DNA from 2 places in the Paenibacillus sp. BGI2013 genome. Region 2 is predicted to be linked to the other one. Evidence: riboswitches for the same ligand, from Rfam matches in the RefSeq annotation. Region 2 holds a riboswitch; the other holds the start of a gene.
What was found. A riboswitch is a leader RNA that binds a small molecule or an ion and turns the genes downstream of it on or off. The one in region 2 is predicted to bind glycine.

Region 1: it holds a riboswitch for glycine, as region 2 does, so the genes downstream of both, gcvT (glycine cleavage system aminomethyltransferase GcvT) here and sdaAB (L-serine ammonia-lyase, iron-sulfur-dependent subunit beta) in region 2, are expected to answer to the same signal.

What each region holds. Positions count from the first base shown of each region.
Region 1 covers NZ_PJFA01000009.1:189,431-192,923, forward strand. Annotated here, with positions in the region: gene CXK86_RS21540 (PTS mannitol transporter subunit IIBC) at 1-384, opposite strand, end outside; gene gcvH (glycine cleavage system protein GcvH) at 804-1,196, opposite strand; glycine riboswitch at 1,541-1,663, shown strand; glycine riboswitch at 1,667-1,767, shown strand; gene gcvT (glycine cleavage system aminomethyltransferase GcvT) at 1,984-3,120, shown strand; gene gcvPA (aminomethyl-transferring glycine dehydrogenase subunit GcvPA) at 3,117-3,493, shown strand, end outside.
Region 2 covers NZ_PJFA01000016.1:35,694-39,186, reverse strand. Annotated here, with positions in the region: gene sdaAA (L-serine ammonia-lyase, iron-sulfur-dependent, subunit alpha) at 84-1,022, opposite strand; gene sdaAB (L-serine ammonia-lyase, iron-sulfur-dependent subunit beta) at 1,012-1,701, opposite strand; glycine riboswitch at 1,840-1,976, opposite strand; glycine riboswitch at 1,981-2,105, opposite strand; gene CXK86_RS32800 (collagen-like triple helix repeat-containing protein) at 2,240-3,493, opposite strand, start outside.

The DNA.
Region 1 (3,493 bases), on a different contig from region 2:
TTCAATGGATTTATCAAACTTTTTAATGATCCATGCTGCCAGTGGTCCGGCAATCATGGCACCGAGGAACATCGGAATATCACTACCCACGATGACCCCGATGGTCATAATGGCACCCACGACACCACCACGCTGACCATGCACCATCGTACCCCCGGTGTAACCAATTAACAGTGGCAGCAAATATTTGATCATCGGATCGACTAGCTGCGCAAGCGTCTCGTTAGGGAACCAGCCTGTTGGAATGAACAGAGCTGTAATTAATCCCCAGGCGATGAACGCTCCCATATTCGGCATGACCATACCACTCAGGAATCGGCCAAAACGCTGAACACCTACCCGTAGCCCACCTTTGGAATTGGACGATTGGTCCAAATTACTCATTGTATTATCCTCCTTGGATCAAGTGATTATGATTTATGAAAGGGGTATCATTTCTCCCCTGCTGTAATCCTAAGCGAGAATGCTCTCCTGTTCAATGAAATGAAAGCGTACTTTCGTCATGAACAATGATGACAACATTAGGTTATGTAATCGTTTTACTTGATGCATAATGGCTGAACCCATTGGTACACAAGGATTTTCTTGCCTATGACTTTTGTCATTTCCAGAATCATTTTCTAAACTATAGCTTGGTCCAATCAGGTGATTTACATCCACAATCTGCTTCATTCCACATTCAAAACCATTCTTGGAAAGCACAAAAAACCTGTGCAAGCATCCGGCTCACACAGGTCGAAACAATATGAAGCTCATATCATTTAATTATAAAATATATGTTAATAAGTACAAGTTCGTTGATACTATTCTTCCGTATGTTTCCGATACGCGTCTGCATTCATCAATGTAGACAATGCTGCTGTCAGATCTCCCTCAACACGGATCTCAATCATCCAGCCTTCCTCGTAAGGAGAGCTGTTCACAAGTTCAGGGGAGTCCTGCAACGAATCATTCACCGCAATGATTGAACCAGTGACGGGAGAGAACAAGTCCGACACCGTTTTGACCGATTCGATCGTTCCAATGCTGTCCTCTGCTTTTACATTGGTTTCAAGGTCAGGCAATTCCACAAACACAATGTCACCCAGCTGATGCTGCGCGAACTCGGTAATGCCAATACGTACAGTATCCTCCCCTACGGTTTGCACCCATTCGTGCTCTTCACTGTACAGGAAATCACTTTTTAATTCGCTCATCGATATCCGCCTCGCTTTTCATTAAATGAGTGCATGCGTTCTTTGACCTTAACCTTTTTCCCAGAACATAGCGTATGACATTTTTGAATCAAATGTCAAGATACCTCACAATTTATTTGCTGAATACCTCTAAATTCTGTAACCGGATTACACTCTTTCTTCATATACTGGTGAATATTAGAATAGTAAGCGTAGTCTTTTTAAATACACGAACAATAAGTTAAAAACTAAATTAAATATTCGGTTTTAAATCATTATCTATGATATCGTTCTTGACATCAGTAGTGGATTCACGTTTTAATGAGAGGAGTAAATGTGTTTATTGGACTATGTTATACCCGCGGATGAATGTAAAGGGAGAGATTACCCGTGACACCCGATTCGGGATGTACATGAGGTAACGCCGAAGGAGTAAACCACCGATAAGCGGGGGTGAATCTCTCAGGCAAAAGGACTTTTACGGGACGCAACTCTGGAGAGCATCTATTCGCCCTGTGCGGGCGTTATGATCACCCAAGGGGAAACCTGCTGCGCAACGCAGCGGGGTAACTCTCAGGTACAAGGGACAGAGCCTTAGAATACAGCGTGCTACTTGGCATGCCGATTCTTTGGCCTGTCCTTTTCCTTTTTCCCAAAAAACGAAAAACAGGATGTAGAATGGCGCTGCCATAGCTGCCTTACCATACTTATGTGATGAAAATATCTAGCTGAAAATTTAAAAATACCCTGGTTCATTGATCCACGATTGTATATCCGGCCGGCTGACGGCCCATGACGAGGTGATTTGATGTCTGATTTGCTTAGAACACCACTCTTCCCACTATATCAGCAATATGAAGGCGTACGGTGCATTGATTTTGGAGGCTGGGAGCTTCCCGTACAATTTAGCGGAATCCAGAAAGAACATGAAGCGGTACGCGAGCGTGCTGGACTGTTTGATGTATCCCATATGGGCGAATTCACTGTACAGGGTGAGCAGGCTGAAGTTTTTTTGCAACAAATGATGACTAATGATGTGACCACGCTGGTTCCCGGTCAAGCCCAGTACACCCTGATGTGTTATCCAGATGGCGGTGTGGTGGATGATCTGCTCGTGTATAAGCTGGAAGATCAGCATTATATGCTTGTGGTTAACGCCTCCAACATCGACAAGGATTGGGCGTGGCTGCAAGAGCACTTGATCCCCGGCGTAAGCATGACCAATGATTCGGAGCAGACGGCGCTACTCGCCTTGCAAGGTCCACTGGCTGTAGACATTATCGGGAAAGTTACAGATACGGATGTAAGCTCGATTGAACCGTTTCGTTTTGTGCAGGATGCTGAAGTATGTGGAGTAAAATTACTGTTGTCCCGTACCGGTTATACCGGTGAAGATGGCTTTGAGCTATATGTTCCTGCAGATCAGGCCGCTGTGGTCTGGAATGGGTTAATGCAAGCCGGTGAAGGTCACGGACTTGTACCGACAGGCCTCGGTGCTCGGGATACACTGCGCTTTGAAGCAAAGCTCCCTCTGTATGGACAGGAATTGTCGGCAACTATCTCTCCGCTTGAGGCTGGTGTTGGCATGTTTGTGAAGCTGAATGCCGGACCTTTTATCGGACACGAAGCCTTGTTACAGCAAAAAACTGACGGGCCCGCCCGCAAACTGGTCGGCATCGAAGTGTTGGAGCGCGGTATTCCCCGCCCCCACTATCCGATTTACGCCGAAGGCGTACAGATTGGTGAAGTGACAACAGGCACGCAATCACCTACATTGAAGCGTAATCTGGGGCTTGCCCTCATCGACAGCAAATACGCTGCGCTGGGAACCCCGCTTGAGATTGAGATCCGCGGCAAGAAACTAAAAGCCGAGGTCGTGAAGACCCCTTTTCATAAACGGACACGTACGTCGAAGACACCTACTCAAGGAGCTGATCAAGCATGAGCAAGCACCGTTACATTCCCATGACTGAACAAGATCAGAGCGCCATGCTCGCAACCATCGGTGTGGATACGCTGGAGGATCTGTTTCAGGACATTCCAAAAGAGATTCGTTATCAGGGCGAGCTGCCCGTATCCTCCAAACTTGATGAATATGCGCTGACACGTCACATGTCCAAACAAGCCGGCGCCAACGCCAATTTCGAAACACACGCCAGCTTCCTCGGCGCTGGCATATATGATCATCATGTTCCTTCCGTCATCAATCATGTCATTTCCCGTTCCGAGTTTTACACTGCCTACACACCTTATCAGCCTGAGATCAGCCAAGGTGAACTACAGGCCATTTTCGAATTTCAATCCTACATCTGTGAATT
Region 2 (3,493 bases):
AAGGACTCTTCTTCACCTTTAATAATCAAGGCTAAAGGCAGGCTCCACAAGTTAGCGTTAGATTTAATTCATATCAATCCGATTTATGCCTTAGTTTCTACGTCATTTTCAGCAGGGGACTCCGGCTCAGGCTCGGCACGCTTTGCCTTTGGTTTAGCCAACTTCTGCATCATTTTGCGGCCGGTTGGTGTCTGGGCCAGTCCACCTTGGGCTGTCTCCCGATGGCGGCTCGGCATTGCACTGCCTACTTCCAGCATGACATCGATGACTTCGTCTGACGGAATGGCACTACGCACTCCGGCCAGGGCCATGTCAGCCGCAGCCAGCGCCGTAACTGCACCCAGTCCATTACGGACGATGCACGGGATTTCAACAAGGCCTGCGACCGGATCGCAGATAAGGCCCAGTGTATTTTTTAACGCCAAACCAACGGCATGAACAACCTGTTCCGGTGTACCTCCACGCAGTTCAACCATGGCACCCGCAGCCATGCCGATAGCGGAACCCACTTCCGCCTGACAGCCACCTTCGGCCCCGGAGATAAATGAATTATTGGCGATAACATAACCAATTGCTCCCGCACAGAACAACCCGTTCACCAAATGTTCGTCCGTCCAGCCAAATCGCTCCTGTGAACTGATAAACACACCCGGGATGATGCCGCAGGAACCGGCTGTTGGTGTAGCCACGATCCGACCCATGGAGGCATTCACTTCAGATACACACAGGGCATACGCCATGGCAAGTGCGGAAGCATCTCCTGAGCAAGTCTCACCCTTGCGAATGTACTCGGCCATTTTTTTGCCGTCTCCACCTGTTAATCCACTGCGTGATGTCGTATCTTCCGTTAACCCTTTGCGTACCGCTTCCTTCATCACCTGATAATATTCAGACATCTGCTTCACAACATCCGCTTCCGGTGTATTGGTCTCCTGAACTTGCTCCTCGATCATCAGCTGAGCAATGGTTTTGGATTCCGCTGTACAGATCGTATTCAGTTCGTGCAAATGTTTAAACCGCATCCGAATCAACTCCTCTCTTCAAATCGATAACACGAATGTCCAATACATGGTCCAGCTCCCTTAGACGCTTGAGCATATCAGGATTAGGCACACCATCCATTTCCATCGCGGTAAGCGCTTCGCCATCACGGGCTTTCCGGTCCACCTGCATATACCCGATGTTAACCCCGGATGAACTGATCGTGGACGTCACTGACGCGAGTACGCCCGCTTTATCCGCATGCCGCAGAACGAGTGTTGGAAACTCACCACTAATCTGAACACGAAAATCATTCATCGAATGCACGGATACGCTTCCACCACCAATGGATGCACCGATTAAGGAGCAGGCACGTTCTCCATGCCACAACTCAATTTTGACCGTATTAGGATGAGGAGCAGGTAGGCCACTTGTATAAAACTCAACCTCCATGCCCGCTTCCTCTGCGTATTGCTCTGCATCCGGGATACGCGGATCGTCTGTGACATAATCCAGCAGACCGCCGATCAGTGCCAGATCTGTTCCGTGCCCCTGATACGTATCTGCAAATGAACCGTACAGCGTCAGCCGGGCACGATCTGGCGTACATCCTAGCCACTGTCGAGCAATTCTCCCTAACCTTGCCGCTCCAGCTGTATGTGAACTTGAAGGCCCCGTCATCGACGGACCAATAATTGAGAAAACATCTTTAAATCGCACCTTGTAACCCTCCATTATTAATCATGATTCATATTTGTAAAATGTATTCGTCATTTCGATCCAGGAGTTTCATCCACAATGTCCCTTATTTAGGTATGATGACATCAAAAAAGGACAGAAGAAGGCCTTAGGCCCTCTCTCTGTCCTCGATACCTGAGAGTTTCATGATCAGCAGTGTCTCACGACAAGGGTGCACTGCCTGCGATTACAGACAAGTTCACCGGGCTGACTGATCATATACCCCTTGGGTGGCGCAGTTCGCGCACTCTCCAGAGTTGCGTCCAACGATGGTACATTTACCTGAGAGATTAACCACTGCGCCGGGTGCGCAGCAGCTTGCTCCTTCGGTGCCTGAACACTAGCCATTTGACTCGGCTAACCCAGGTCTCTCCCGCTCGTTATCATCCGCTGTATTATCTTAATTCGATTCGAATTGGTATATTTCTAAATTTTTGATCAAGTATACCCATAGAGTAATGTACAATATCATATATGTCAACAAAAGTAACGTGTAATTATCATAAGTTCGATGTCTATTTTAACTGAAACGAATAGCATTCAGATTTCTCACTTCCGCTGAGGCACTCGTGACGTTGCTAGTTGTCGTAAATTGGATACTTATCGTGTATGCATTAGTCGTTGTAGTCGGGGATGTATCCACGTAAGTGTTGGAGGAAAGAAACCTCAACGTTCCCGAAGCATTACCGGTTCGTGAGAGTTGCAATTGATTAATTAAAACTCCGTTACGTCTCAGATTAATGTTATACGCAATACTCCAGTTAGACCCTACAACTATTGCTACTTGTGTACTATTATCGATTTTCACGCGTTGACCTGCCACTACAGGTACATTAAGTGTCTGAATCGTCGTTTCAGCTACTAATGAAAGACCCAACGCCGTGGTCTGGCTATCAGCAAACAAGGAAGAATCCGCAGGGGCAGAAGCTGCTGTCGATCCAGTAGCTCCTGTTGCGCCTGTGGCTCCGGTCGCTCCCGTTGCTCCCGTTACTCCGGCTGTCCCGGTTGTTCCGGTTACGCCTGTCGCACCTGTAGCCCCAGTGACTCCGGTCGCTCCCGTTGCTCCCGTTACACCAGCCGTCCCGGTTGTTCCGGTTACGCCTGTCGCACCTGTAGCCCCAGTGACTCCGGTCGTTCCCGTTGCTCCCGTTACACCAGCCGTCCCGGTTGTTCCGGTTACGCCTGTCGCACCTGTAGCCCCAGTGACTCCGGTCGTTCCCGTTGCTCCCGTTACTCCGGCTGTCCCGGTTGTTCCGGTTACGCCTGTCGCACCTGTAACCCCTGTGACTCCGGTCGTTCCCGTTGCTCCCGTTACTCCGGACGTCCCGGTTGTTCCCGTCACGCCTGTTGCACCTGTAACCCCAGTGACTCCGGTCGCTCCCGTTGCTCCCGTTACTCCGGACGTCCCGGTTGTTCCGGTTACGCCTGTTGCACCTGTAACCCCTGTGACTCCGGTCGTTCCCGTTGCTCCCGTTACTCCGGACGTCCCGGTTGTTCCGGTTACGCCTGTCGCACCTGTAACCCCTGTGACTCCGGTCGTTCCCGTTGCTCCCGTTGCGCCTGTATCTCCAGTGACTCCTGTTGCTCCCGTCAATCCGGTTGCACCTGTAACACCAGTATCTCCAGTCGCCCCTGTTACGCCTGTTGCACCTGTAGCCCCAGTAACTCCGGTCGTCCCCGTTACGCCTGTCGCACCTGTAACACCAGTAACTCCGGTCGTCCCCGTTACGCCTGTTGCGCCTGTAACACCAGTAACTCCGGTCGTCCCCGTTAC